Regions from separate parts of the Streptomyces sp. NPDC059649 genome, predicted to be linked through region 2. Evidence: riboswitches for the same ligand, from Rfam matches in the RefSeq annotation. Region 2 holds a riboswitch; the other holds the start of a gene.
What was found. A riboswitch is a leader RNA that binds a small molecule or an ion and turns the genes downstream of it on or off. The one in region 2 is predicted to bind glycine.
Positions count from the first base shown of each region.

Region 1: another riboswitch for glycine. It lies ahead of gcvT (glycine cleavage system aminomethyltransferase GcvT); the one in region 2 lies ahead of gcvP (aminomethyl-transferring glycine dehydrogenase).

Region 1 covers NZ_JBHWDV010000023.1:41,661-48,376, reverse strand. Annotated here, with positions in the region: gene ACFV1J_RS22950 (enhanced serine sensitivity protein SseB C-terminal domain-containing protein) at 289-1,086, opposite strand; gene ACFV1J_RS22945 (enhanced serine sensitivity protein SseB) at 1,207-2,010, opposite strand; gene ACFV1J_RS22940 (AAA family ATPase) at 2,144-2,887, opposite strand; glycine riboswitch at 3,111-3,206, shown strand; gene gcvT (glycine cleavage system aminomethyltransferase GcvT) at 3,357-4,484, shown strand; gene gcvH (glycine cleavage system protein GcvH) at 4,614-4,991, shown strand; gene glyA (serine hydroxymethyltransferase) at 5,021-6,283, shown strand; gene ACFV1J_RS22920 (L-serine ammonia-lyase) at 6,686-6,716, shown strand, end outside.
Region 2 covers NZ_JBHWDV010000039.1:6,569-13,284, reverse strand. Annotated here, with positions in the region: gene gcvP (aminomethyl-transferring glycine dehydrogenase) at 1-2,178, opposite strand, end outside; glycine riboswitch at 2,367-2,464, opposite strand; gene ACFV1J_RS30210 (PRC-barrel domain-containing protein) at 2,579-2,974, shown strand; gene ACFV1J_RS30205 (DNA polymerase IV) at 2,872-4,332, opposite strand; gene ACFV1J_RS30200 (MerR family transcriptional regulator) at 4,400-5,005, opposite strand; gene ACFV1J_RS30195 (bifunctional nuclease family protein) at 5,201-5,674, opposite strand; gene ACFV1J_RS30190 (MerR family transcriptional regulator) at 5,731-6,477, opposite strand; gene ACFV1J_RS30185 (FHA domain-containing protein) at 6,495-6,716, opposite strand, start outside.

The DNA.
Region 1 (6,716 bases), on a different contig from region 2:
ATGCGGACGGAAGCGGTTCACCCGACACCGACCGGAATGACGCTCGCACAAAGGACCGAGGCCCTTGTTGGTTCCGGAGTCTTCATCCCCTTCGCGATCAGTCACCAGCCCTGACAGGGAAAGGATGCGCAACTGTGATGTGCTCCACGACATTCCGTTATACGGACACAAGTTCGGGCTGAGCGGAGCGAAAGGCCGCGGGAGAGCACCTCAACCGCGGGTAATACGGGGCGAATTCACCACAAGAATCCCGCCGGAGCGACACGCTCCGGCGGGAGAGACAAGCAGTCAGTAAGGGCGTGGGTAGCCGTAACCGTAGGAGGGCGCCGGCGGCTGGGCCGGCTGCTGGGTGTAGCCGTCACGGTCGAAGAACGGCCGCGCGGCGGCCCGCATCCACATGGCGACCGGGTCGTACTCGTCGTTCATCGCGACCGTGGAGACCGGCAAACCGTCTGGAACGGCACCGATCGACTGCTGGATCATCAACCGGGCGGAATCCACCGCCTGCGGGCCGGTGTCGTACAGATCCAGACCGATCGCCAGATACGGGGCGCCGAGCGCGGGCTGCACCCAGGCGCGGCGCAACGACCGTACGGCGGGCGTGCGATGGGCGTTCTGCGCCAACAGGGCGTAGAACTGCGGGATGTCGATGACCGGTTCGGAGATCCGCAACGGGCCGGCGGGCAGCCGGTCGAGGCCGCCGGCGATCCGGCGCAGATCCAGCCACGGAATGCCGACTCCGCCGCCGGGAGAGTGCGGATTCAGCCACAGGCCCCAACGGTCGGGGAAGAGCGCGGCGGCGATCTCCAGGCCGGTGACGACCTCGTGGTCGCGATTCCAGCCGGAGGCGGCGAGTTCGGGCGCGGAGGTCACGCACGGGGCGTAGCCCAGGCCGTCGACCTCCATGTTCCCGTACTGCGCGTCGGGCGAACCGGCCCGGCCGTGCCAGAGCAGCATCCAGACCTGACCGGCGGAGAGTGCGTGCAACAGCGCCTCGTAGGCGTCGTAACGGCCGGGCGAGACCTGCTGCAGCAGCTGCTCCAGCTGTCCGGCCGCCGCCGGCCCCTGATGCGCACCCGCACTCACGTGGTCCGTCCCTTCTCTCGGCAGGGCACGTGTGGGTGCGCCCGCGCGTCATCCAACCAGCTTAGGGCTTGCCGGTGGTCCAGGGCCGGAAGGCCGCGGCCTCCGCGACAACGGCGAACCCTAGGAGTGCTCGCGGGAGTAGAAGGGCCGCACCCGCTCCAGCATCCAGTCGGCGACCGGGTCACCCTGGGCGAGGTCGAGCATGACGAGCTGTACGGGCCAGGGCACCGGCACCGCGCCGAGGGCCCGTCCGAGGCCGCCGAGCGCCGCGTCGCGGGCCGATCCGTCGTGCAGGGCCTCGGGGGCGGTGGCGACCTGGACACCGACGAACAGCGCGGGCGTGTCGCCCTCGACGCTGGCCAGGACACGCCGGGCAGTCAGGACAATTCCGACGCCGGAGAACTCCAGTCCGGCGGCGGCGAGGAAGTCCACCGGCTCGTCCTGCCAGTCCGGCTCGAAGAGCCGCACCCGGGCACCGCTCGGCAGTGCGGCGGTGTCCGGTTCCTGACGTCCCGAGCGACACAATTCGGCCACCGCGGGCGGCGGCACCGGGACACCGACCGTGCCGTCCGGGTTCACCGCGATCCCGACCTTCGGCGGCAGCCCGCGGGCGAACTCCCGGGCCGGGGCGACCGTGAAGGACATATGCGCACCGACGACCCGGAGGAACTCCTGCTCGGAGCTGTAGACCGGGACGTAGGCCAGCCCGCCGATGTCGACGGTGGGCAGGTCGAGTCCGGCGGCGCCGAGGCCCGCGCCGTCCGGTCCGCCGCCGTTGGGCAGCGGCACCCAGACCCGGCTACGCCCCAGGACCTCGACGATCCGGCCGCCGGCGCCGGGATGCCCGACCGAGGCGGCCAGCACCTCTTCGAGCTCGTTCGCCGGCCAGGCCAGCTGCGGTATCCCCTGCTCCGGAAAGTTCATCTGCATCCACCCGTGTTCCACACCGCACTCGCACTTTCTGGCCCATGACACTAGACGAGAGAAAGCGGAGGCCGCGCCTACGGGGCGGGTCACGCCGCGCGGAGCGGCGGCGCGGGCGGAAGGGCGGCGCCGGTCAGCGGAAGGTGAGGGTCTCCAGGGCGCTCGCCGCACGGCGGTCCAGCAGCACGGCCGAGGCGAACCCCCGGGGCAGCTCTGCCTCCTCCGCGCCGCCGACCAGCCGGGACACCGCCCGGCGGTGCCGGGCGAAGGCGTACCCGGACACCCCGCGGCCGCGCGCCTCCTGGCCGGCCCGGGCCACCTCCGGCGCCACGTCGAGCAGCACGAGATGCAGCCCGCGGCCGCCGCGGACGGCCGCCCGGGCGATCCAGCGGCGCACCCACGCCAGCGTCCCGCAGTCGTGCACCACCACGCTGCGGCCGGAGCGCAGCGCCCGGCCGAGCGCGAGATAGTGCGCGGCCCGGACCAGCGGGCGGTACAGGCCGTAGGGCAGCCGGCGCAGCCTGCCGCGTTCCCAGCGCTCACGGGCGTCCTGGGAGTCGATCCGGTGCACCTCGGCGCCGCCGCCGTCCAGCGGCGGTACGACGCGGTGCATCAGGGTGCTCTTGCCGCTGCCGGGCAGGCCGGAGACCACGACGAGGTCGCCGGGCGGGAAGCGCAGCTCGGCGGCGGCCCGGGCCCGGCGCTCGCCGCGCAGGTCCACCACCCGTGCGCCGCGCCCCGGCCGGACGACCGGGCGGGCCGGGCGCCGGGCCCGGGGTGCGGCGGCGCGGACCGTCACCGGCTCGGCGGCGCGGACCGCCACCGGCTCTTCGGGTCCGGCCCCCGAAGTGGCCGCGAGCGCCGCGTCCCTGTGCACCGTGATCACCCTTCCCGTCCGGGTTACGGTCCGGCCCGAGGCCGGTTCCCTACCCGCAGAGTGTCAAGAAAAGGTAATGACCATCAAGGCGATTGTCCGATCCGCCCACGTCGGGAGCAGTGCGACGACCGGGCCTCCTGTATTCGGCGATCCCGTGCAATGATGTGCGCGCCACGTGCACATCTCGGTTCACCCGTGCACCGCCAACTCCATACCGGCCGCTTGAATCCGCGCGGGAGAGTCCCCGGCCGCCACGGCGGGGCGCCGAAGGAGCAAGTCCTCCCTTGAATCTCTCAGGCCCCTATACCGCGCGGGCGAGGCAGATCTGAAAAGCGAGCCCGGCCCGGTGGACGGGACGGCTCCACCCAAGGTGCAAACCGGGCCCGTTCGCGGGCTTCCGGTGAACCTCTCAGGTTCCGATGACAGATGGGGAGAACGTCTTGTCACCCCTGCCTGGGAGCCCAGAACCATGACTGATGCCCCCCGCCGCACGGCGCTCGATGCCACGCATCGGGCACTCGGCGCGACCATGACCGACTTCGCCGGCTGGGACATGCCGCTGCGCTACGGCAGCGAGCGCGACGAACACGTCGCGGTCCGCTCCCGCGCCGGCCTCTTCGACCTCTCCCACATGGGGGAGATCACCGTCACCGGCCCGCAGGCCGCCGACCTCCTCGACTTCGCCCTGGTCGGCAACATCGGCGGGGTGAAGACCGGCCGCGCCCGGTACACCATGATCTGCAACGCCGAGGGCGGCATCCTCGACGACCTGATCGTCTACCGTCTGGCGGACCAGGAGTACATGGTCGTCGCCAATGCCTCCAACGCCCAGGTCGTCCTGGACGCGCTGACCGCCCGGGGCGGCGGCTTCGACGCGGTGGTCCGCGACGACCGGGACGCCTACGCGCTGCTCGCGGTGCAGGGCCCGGAGTCCCCCGGCATCCTCAAGAAGGTGACCGACGCCGATCTGGACGGGCTGAAGTACTACGCGGGTCTGCCCGGCACGGTCGCCGGCGTCGAGGCGCTGATCGCCCGTACCGGCTACACCGGCGAGGACGGCTTCGAGCTGTTCGTCCGGCCGGCCGACGCGGTCGCCCTCTGGGAGGCGCTGACCGAGGCCGGCAAGGACGCGGGCCTGGTGCCGTGCGGGCTGTCCTGCCGGGACACCCTGCGCCTGGAGGCGGGCATGCCGCTGTACGGGCACGAGCTCACCACCGCCACCACCCCGTTCGACGCGGGCCTGGGCCGGGTCGTGAAGTTCGAGAAGACGACCAACAACGGCGACTTCGTCGGCCGCGCCGCGCTGGAGCGGGCCGCCGAGCGCGCCGAGGCCGCCCCGCCGCGCAAGCTGGTCGGGCTGATCGCCCAGGGCCGCCGGGTCCCGCGCGCGGGCTACCCGGTCGTCTCCGCCGACGGCACGGTGATCGGCGAGGTCACCTCGGGCGCCCCCTCCCCCACGCTCGGCAAGCCGATCGCCATCGCGTACGTCGACGCGGCCTACGCCACACCGGGCACCGAGGGTGTCCATGTGGACATCCGTGGAAGCCATGAGCCGTACGAGGTCATCGCGCTGCCCTTCTACAAGCGGCAGAAGTAACGGTTCCGCCCCTGCGGACCGGACGGCGGCGCCCCCGCGCACGTCTCACTGTGCAAGACCCTCCCCCAGACTTCGTCCGGGAGGTGCCCCCATTCACGACCACACCCTCGCGTACAGGAGAATCGAGCCATGAGCAACCCCCAGCAGCTGCGCTACAGCAAGGAGCACGAGTGGCTGTCGGCCGCCGAGGCAGGCGTCTCGACGGTCGGCATCACGGAGCACGCGGCGAACGCCCTCGGCGACGTCGTCTACGTGCAGCTCCCGGAGGTCGGTTCCACGGTCACGGCGGGCGAGAGCTGCGGTGAGCTGGAGTCGACCAAGTCGGTCAGTGATCTCTACGCGCCCGTGCACGGCGAGATCGTGGAGGTCAACGAAGACGTCGTCAACGACCCCTCGCTGGTGAACTCCGCCCCGTTCGAGGGCGGTTGGCTGTTCAAGGTGAAGATCAGCGGCGAGCCGGACGACCTGCTGTCCGCCGACGAGTACACCGCCTTCACCGCCGGCTGAGCCCTCCCCCTCTCTCCGTAGGAACACCCATGTCGCTTCTGAACAGCTCCCTGCACGAGCTCGACCCCGACGTCGCCGCCGCCGTCGACGCCGAGCTGCACCGCCAGCAGTCCACCCTCGAAATGATCGCGTCGGAGAACTTCGCCCCCGTCGCCGTCATGGAGGCCCAGGGCTCGGTCCTCACCAACAAGTACGCCGAGGGCTACCCCGGCCGTCGCTACTACGGTGGCTGCGAGCACGTCGACGTCGTCGAGCAGATCGCCATCGACCGCATCAAGGCCCTCTTCGGCGCGCCGTACGCCAACGTCCAGCCCCACTCCGGCGCCCAGGCCAACGCCGCCGCCATGTTCGCCCTCCTCAAGCCGGGCGACACCATCCTGGGTCTCAACCTCGCCCACGGCGGGCACCTGACCCACGGCATGAAGATCAACTTCAGTGGCAAGCTCTACAACGTCGTCCCCTACCACGTCGACGAGAAGACCAACCTGGTCGACATGGACGAGGTCGAGCGCCTGGCCAAGGAGCACCGCCCCAAGCTGATCGTCGCCGGCTGGTCGGCCTACCCCCGCCAGCTCGACTTCGCCGCCTTCCGCCGCATCGCCGACGAGGTCGACGCCTACCTCATGGTCGACATGGCCCACTTCGCCGGTCTCGTGGCCGCCGGGCTGCACCCCTCGCCGGTGCCGCACGCCCACGTGGTGACCACCACCACCCACAAGACCCTCGGTGGTCCCCGCGGCGGCGTCATCCTCTCCGCCACCCCGGAGATCTCCAAGAAGATCAACTCCGCGGTCTTCCCCGGTCAGCAGGGCGGCCCGCTGGAGCACGTCATCGCGGCGAAGGCGGTCTCCTTCAAGGTCGCCGCCTCGGACGAGTTCAAGGAGCGCCAGCAGCGCACCCTCGAAGGCGCCAAGATCCTGGCCGAGCGCCTGGTCCAGGACGACGTCACCGAGCACGGTGTGTCGGTCCTGTCCGGCGGCACCGACGTCCACCTGGTCCTGGTCGACCTGCGCAACAGCCAGCTCGACGGCCAGCAGGCCGAGGACCGCCTCCACGAGGTCGGCATCACCGTCAACCGCAACGCCATCCCCAACGACCCCCGGCCCCCGATGGTGACCTCGGGTCTGCGGATCGGCACCCCGGCCCTGGCCACCCGCGGCTTCACCGCCGACGACTTCCGCGAGGTCGCCGACATCATCGCCGAGGCCCTCAAGCCCGACTACGACGCCGAGGCCCTCAAGGCCCGGGTCACCGCGCTCGCGGAGAAGTACCCGCTGTACCCCTCGCTGTGACACGTCTCATGCGGTGATCCTCCGGCCCGCCGGTGAGCGGCGGGCGGGGGCTCAACGGGCCCTGAGCCCGGGGCCGTTGGTCCCGGGCTCGTGGCCTGTATGCCCCGATTTCTCCGCCCCCTTTCCGCCATATCGCCCCCTCAGGTGCGCCCTGGCCGCACTCCCGGCCCCGGCCTCTTCCTTCCGGGCCGTACGGGCCGGAAGCCGCGCCCGTACGACCGGCCCGCCGGCCGCCGCGGTGGCCGACCCGACACCCACTGTTACGCCCGCCGACGGCCGTCCGACGGTTTTCGTCCGACGGCACCGCGCCGGGTCCGCGTTACGCTCGACATTCGGCGCAGAACGCACCTCCTGCCCCAAAGCTCCACCGTCCACCACGAGCAGACAAGGGAGTCCGCCCCCGTGGCCATCTCCGTCTTCGACCTCTTCTCCA
Region 2 (6,716 bases):
CGCGACCGGGCCGACACCGGGGCCACCGCCGCCGTGCGGGATGCAGAAGGTCTTGTGCAGGTTGAGGTGCGAGACGTCGCCGCCGAACTTGCCCGGCTCGGCGAGGCCGACCAGCGCGTTCAGGTTGGCGCCGTCGACGTAGACCTGGCCGCCGGCGTCGTGCACCGCGGCGCAGATCTGGGTGATGTGCTCCTCGAACACGCCGTGGGTGGAGGGGTAGGTCACCATCAGGACCGCGAGCTCGTCGCGGTGCTTGTCGATCTTGGCGTGCAGGTCGTCGGCGTCGACCTCGCCGTCCTCGCCGGTCTTGACGACGACGACCTTCATGCCGGCCATCACGGCGCTGGCGGCGTTGGTGCCGTGCGCCGAGGACGGGATCAGGCAGACCGTGCGCTGCTCGTCCCCGTTGGCGCGGTGGTAGGCGCGTACGGCCAGCAGGCCGGCCAGCTCGCCCTGGGAGCCGGCGTTCGGCTGGAGGGAGACCTTGTCGTAGCCGGTGACGGTGGCGAGGCGCTCCTCGAGCTCCTGGATGAGCGTGAGGTAGCCCTGGGCCTGGTCGGCCGGCGCGAAGGGGTGCAGCTGGCCGAACGCGGGCCAGGTGACCGGCTCCATCTCGGTGGTGGCGTTCAGCTTCATCGTGCAGGAGCCGAGCGGGATCATGCCGCGGTCCAGCGCGTAGTCCTTGTCCGCGAGGGTGCGCAGGTAGCGCAGCATCGCGGTCTCGGAGCGGTACTGGTGGAAGACCGGGTGGGTGAGGTAGTCGTCGCTGCGCAGCAGCGCCTGCGGAAGCGTCTCGTCGGTGGTCGCGTCGAGCTTCTCGATGTCGCCCTGCACGCCGAAGGCGGCCCAGACGCCGGCCAGCTGGGCGCGGCCGGTGGTCTCGTCGCAGGCGATGCCGACCAGGTCGGCGTCGACCTGGCGGAGGTTGATACCGGCCTCGCGGGCGGCGGCGACGACCTCGGCGGCCCGGCCGGGCACCCGCGCGGTCAGCGTGTCGAAGTACGCGCCGTGGACCAGCTCCACGCCGCCGGACCGCAGGCCCTCGGCGAGGATCGCCGCGTAGCGGTGGGTGCGCCGGGCGATGGTCCGCAGGCCCTCGGGGCCGTGGTAGACGGCGTACATGCCGGCCATGACGGCGAGCAGCACCTGAGCGGTGCAGATGTTGCTGGTGGCCTTCTCCCGGCGGATGTGCTGCTCACGGGTCTGCAGCGCGAGGCGGTACGCCTTGTTTCCGTCGGCGTCCACGGAGACGCCCACGAGGCGGCCGGGGAGGCTGCGCGCGAACTGCTCGCGCACCGCCATGAAGCCGGCGTGCGGCCCGCCGAAGCCCATCGGGACGCCGAAGCGCTGGGTGGTGCCGACCGCGATGTCCGCGCCGAGCTCGCCGGGCGAGGTCAGCAGGGTCAGCGCGAGCAGGTCGGCGGCGACCGTGACGATCGCGCCGAGCTCGTGGGCGCGCTCGATCACGGCGCGCGGGTCCCGGACCGCACCGGAGGCGCCCGGGTACTGCAGCAGGACGCCGAAGACGCCGCGCTCGGCGATCTCGGTGGGGATGCCCTCGGACAGGTCCGCGACGACGACCTCGACACCGGTCGGCTCGGCCCGGGTCTCGATCACGGCGATGGTCTGCGGCAGGCAGTCGGCGTCGACCAGGAAGACGCCCTGCTTGACCTTGCCGACACGGCGGGAGAGCGCCATCGCCTCGGCCGCCGCGGTGCCCTCGTCCAGGAGGGAGGCGCCGGAGGTGGGCAGCCCGGTCAGGTCGGCGACCACCGTCTGGAAGTTCAGCAGCGCCTCCAGGCGGCCCTGCGAGATCTCCGGCTGGTAGGGCGTGTACGCCGTGTACCAGGCGGGGTTCTCCATGACGTTGCGGAGGATCACCGGCGGGGTGAAGGTGCCGTAGTAACCCAGCCCGATCATGGGCGACAGCACCTGGTTGCGGTCCGCGAGGCCGCGCAGCTCCTGGAGGACCTCGGCCTCCGTACGGCCCTGCGGCAGGCCGAGTGCCTGCGCGCTCTTGATCACGTCGGGGACGGCGGCGGCGGTGAGTTCGTCCAGCGACCCGAAACCGATGTGCGCGAGCATCTTGGCCTGCGCCTCGTGGTCGGGGCCGATGTGCCGGTGCTCGAAGGGGATGCCGCGTTCCAGCTCGGTCAAGGAGATGCGGTGGGTGGTCATCTGCGGGGGCCTCCTGGTCGGTACGACCTACGAGGGGCACCACGGCGCGGGTGCCCGGACGGCCTCCCCCTCTGTCATCTCAACCTGAGAGCTTCACCGGCCTGCGCACGGCGGACCGGCTTTCACCGTCGGTGAGGAGGGGTCCCGGAGCTGTGCCTTCCGCGGCCCGCCCTGCTTTCCAGAGTGACCTCGTCCGTGCGGTACGTGTGCCTGAGAGATTCCGGGGAGGATTTGCTCCTTCGGCGCCCTGGTCGCGAACGACAAAGGACTCTCCCGCACGGGTTCTGCGGCCATTCGCCAGCCTACCAGCGCACCACTCGAAGGATCCTTCGAGTGGCCGGGGCATGAAATGTGCCGTTTGGTAGTTGTCACAGGGCAGTTGCGACCAATTGGAGGGGCCGTGCAAACCGACATCGATCCCCGGAGCCTGATCGGCCGCAAAGCGTTCGACCGTAACGGCGCGAAGATAGGCACCATCGACGAGGTCTATCTGGACGACGCGACGGGGGAACCGGAGTGGGCAGCCGTACGCACCGGGCTCTTCAGCCGTGACGCGTTCGTCCCCCTGGAGCCCAGCAAAATGGTCGGCGACAGCCTGCACATCCCGTACGACCGCAAGCTGATCAAGGACGCCCCGGACTTCGGTGTGGGCCGCCACCTCTCCCCTGAGCAGGAACTCCAGCTCTACCACCACTACCGCCTGGATATCTCCTCCCCCGACTCCGACGCGGTGTCCCCGGGCAATGCCGGCACCTCCGACACGGACTTCGGCAAGATCGCCGGATCGGAGGACTGATCCGCAGGCTCCCCGCCCACCAGCGGCAGGGGCTCCCCCGGCCGCAGCGCCGGGTCCTCGACGGCAAAGGTCCGCACCCTCCCCGGTGCGGACCACGGCGTCTCGAAGCGGACGGTCACTCTCCCCAGCCCGCTGCCCTGTACCCATCCCGCCCCGTACTCGTCGTGGACCACGTCCACGCCGGGATGCCAGCGGCGCGGCCGCTCCTCCTCGGGCGCCTCCTCGGCCGGCTCGCTCCCGCCCCGCTCCTCCGCGGCCCGCGCCAGCTCCTCGGCCTCCCGCTCCGTCGTCAGCTGGGCGAACAGATCCTCCTGGGTGAAGTCGGCCAGCCCGCTGACCCCCACGCCCAGCAGCCGGACGCCGCCGGTGGTGTCCACCAGCTCCAGCAGCCGCACCGCAGCCTCCCGGATGACCGCGGGGTCGTCCGTGGGCCCGCGGAGCGTCTCGGAGCGGGTCAGCGTCGAGAAGTCGTAGTTGCGCACCTTGATCACCACCGTGCGCCCGGAACGCCCGGCCGCCCGCAGCCGCTGGACGCAGCGGTCGGCCAGCCGCAGCACCTCCGTCCGCACCCGCGTCCGGTCGGTCAGGTCGACCTCGAAGGTGTCCTCGACGGAGATGGACTTGGCGTCCCGCTCGGCCACCACGGGACGGTCGTCCTGCCCCAGCGCCATCGCGTACAGCCCGGCGCCGTGTGCCTTCCCCAGGAGCCGCACCAGCTCCGCCTCGCCGGCCTCCGCGGTCTCCGCGACGGTGTGGATCCCGGCCCGGCGCAGCGTCTCGGCCGTCGCGGGCCCCACCCCGGGCAGCACCCGCACCGACATCGGCCCCAGCAGCTCCCGCTCGGTGCCGGGCGGAATGACCACCAGGCCGTCCGGTTTGGCCTGCTCGGACCCGATCTTCGCCAGCATCTTGGCGCCGGCCAGCCCCACCGAGCCGGTCAGGCCGGTCGCCGCCCGGATGTCGAGGCGCAGCTGCTCCCCCACGGCCCGTGCGGCGGCCGTCTCCGGGGCCACCCCGCCCGCCTCCAGGTCCACGAACGCCTCGTCCAGGCTCAGCGGCTCCACGAGGGGCGACAGCGCGTGCAGCAGCCCCATGACCGTTTCACTCACTTGGCGGTACAAGGTGAAACGCGGACTGAGATACGCGGCGTTGGGGCACAGCCGGCGCGCCTGGGCCGTCGGCATCGCCGAGCGCACCCCGAAGACCCGGGCCTCGTACGACGCAGTGGCGACGACGCCGCGCGGTCCGATCCCGCCGACCACCACCGGTTTCCCGCGCAGGCTCGGCTTCGCCGCCTGCTCGGCAGAGGCGTAGAAGGCATCCATGTCCAGATGCAGGATCGTCGGCGCGGGTCTCACAAGACCGATGCTGCCGCATGGCACTGACAATCGACCCGTTCGCCGGGCCGCGGCCCGCGGCCGAGGCTCAGCCGGCCCGGTGGCGCCGCCGTGCCAGCTCGTCGTGCGGGTTCTTCCTGATCAGCGTCTCGCCGGTGTCCACGCGCTCGCCGTGCAGCTGCGAGAGCGCACCCTCCACGTCCCGCCAGACCACCCCGACGGCGATCCCGAAGACCCCCTGGCCGCCCTGGAGCAGGTCCACGACCTGGTCGGGCGAGGTGCACTCGTAGACCGTGGCGCCGTCGCTCATCAGCGTCATCCGCGTCAGATCCGCCAGCCCCCGCGCACGCAGGTGCTGGACGGCGGTGCGGATGTTCTGCAGCGAGACCCCGGTGTCCAGCAGCCGCTTGACGATCTTCAGGACGACGACGTCCCGGAAGCTGTAGAGCCGCTGGGTGCCGGAGCCGTACGCCGGCCGGATGCTCGGCTCCACCAGGCCGGTGCGCGCCCAGTAGTCGAGCTGCCGGTAGGTGATGCCCGCTGCCGCACATGCGGTGGGGCCGCGATAGCCGATGTTCTGCGCCTCGCAGTCCTCCGACACCGCCGCGGCCGGTGCCGGGGCGCGGTTCGCCGTTGCGCCCACGTGGAGCGGCAACGCCCCTTCCGCCGCCATACCGTCGCCGGTGATTGCCACGCCGCCCTCCGTCCTCCACGTCCCGGACGGGACCTGCCATATCGACGGTATGCAGTCACTCGGGGTGCGTCAACGATCGCCGCGCTCGCCACGCCGAGTGATAATCACCCTACGAGTGGTTTCTCGTGACCTCGCGCGGGGAATGGCTAAATAGTTTGGCCGGAATCAGACCCTTCGCCCGTCCGGCCGCACCGGCTACTGGCTGTTGGTCCCGAAGTCCTCGGGTGAGATCTGGTCGAGGAACTCGCGGAACTTCTCCACCTCGTCCTCCTGCTCGTCCGGGATCGCGATCCCCGCGTCGTCCAGCACACCGTCGGTGCCGAAGATCGGCGTTCCGGTGCGCAGGGCCAGCGCTATCGCGTCGGACGGACGGGCACTGACCTCCACCCCGCTGGCGAAGACCAGCTCCGCATAGAAGACCCCCTCGCGCAGGTCGGTGATGCGGACCTGCGTCAGCTCCTGCCCCACGGCCTCCAGCACGTCCTTGAAAAGGTCGTGCGTCAGCGGCCTGGCGGGGACCATGCCCTGCTGGGCGAAGGCGATGGCGGTGGCCTCACCCGGCCCGATCCAAATGGGCAGGTAACGGTCGCCCCCCACCTCCCGCAGGAGCACGATCGGTTGGCTGGAAGGCATTTCCACCCGGACACCCACGACGTCGAGCTCGTTCACACAGCAACCCTAGGACGTGCCCGGCAGGTTTGGGTAGTCGGGCACTCTTTTGCTCACTACGACCGGCCCCGCAGCGCGCTCTGGATCAGCGCCGCGTGCAGCCGTACGGAGAGCGTGGCGAGCTCCCTGGCGGTGGCCTCGGCATGGGCCCTGGTCTGCGGATTGCGGTGCCGCCGAAGGGGTGCAACGACCTGCTCGACCAGACCCGCCTCGCGCTCGGCGGCCGCCTTGACGACCCGCAGATGCCGTGGTTCGAGACCGAAACGCCCCAGGTCGGCGACAAGTTTGGCGACCGTGACGGCCTCGATGTCGTATCCGCCGTCCGCATGGGGGACGATGAGTCCGTACGACTCCCAGTCGGCGAGCGCCGCCTCGTCCACCTCGGCGGCGGCCAGCAGCTCGGCCCGGCCGATCCGGGCAGCCGTGGGGAGTTCCTCGCCCGCCTCCGGAACGCCCTCGATCAGATCGCGGGCAGGTGCGGCGGGCGCCGGCAGCGTGACCTGCTCACCGCGCTCGACGGCGTCCAGGTGCTCGCGGATGACCTTCAGCGGCAGATAGTGGTCGCGCTGCATCCGCAGGACGCTCGCCAGCCGCTGCACGTCGGCCGGGGTGAATTTCCGGTACCCGGAAGGCGTGCGCTTCGGCTCGACCAGCCCCTCGGCCTCCAGGAAGCGGATCTTGGAGATGGTGACCTCGGGGAATTCCTCGCGCAGCACGTTGAGCACCGTGCCGATGCTCACCGGCTTGCCGTCCGAGGAGGCGGTGCCGGATTCCCCGGCACCGCCTTTCGGTGTATGGCGCATGTGCCTTCCCTGCCCGGTCAGATACCGGCGCCTCGCTGGCTCGCGTAGAAGACCAGGCGGTACTTGCCGATCTGGACCTCGTCGCCGTTGTTGAGGGCGACGGAGTCGATGCGCTCACGGTTGACGTAGGTGCCGTTCAGGCTGCCGACGTCGGCGACCGTGAAGAGACCGTCCGGACCGCGACGGAATTCCACATGGCTGCGCGAGACCGTCACATCGTCGAGGAAGATGTCGCTCTG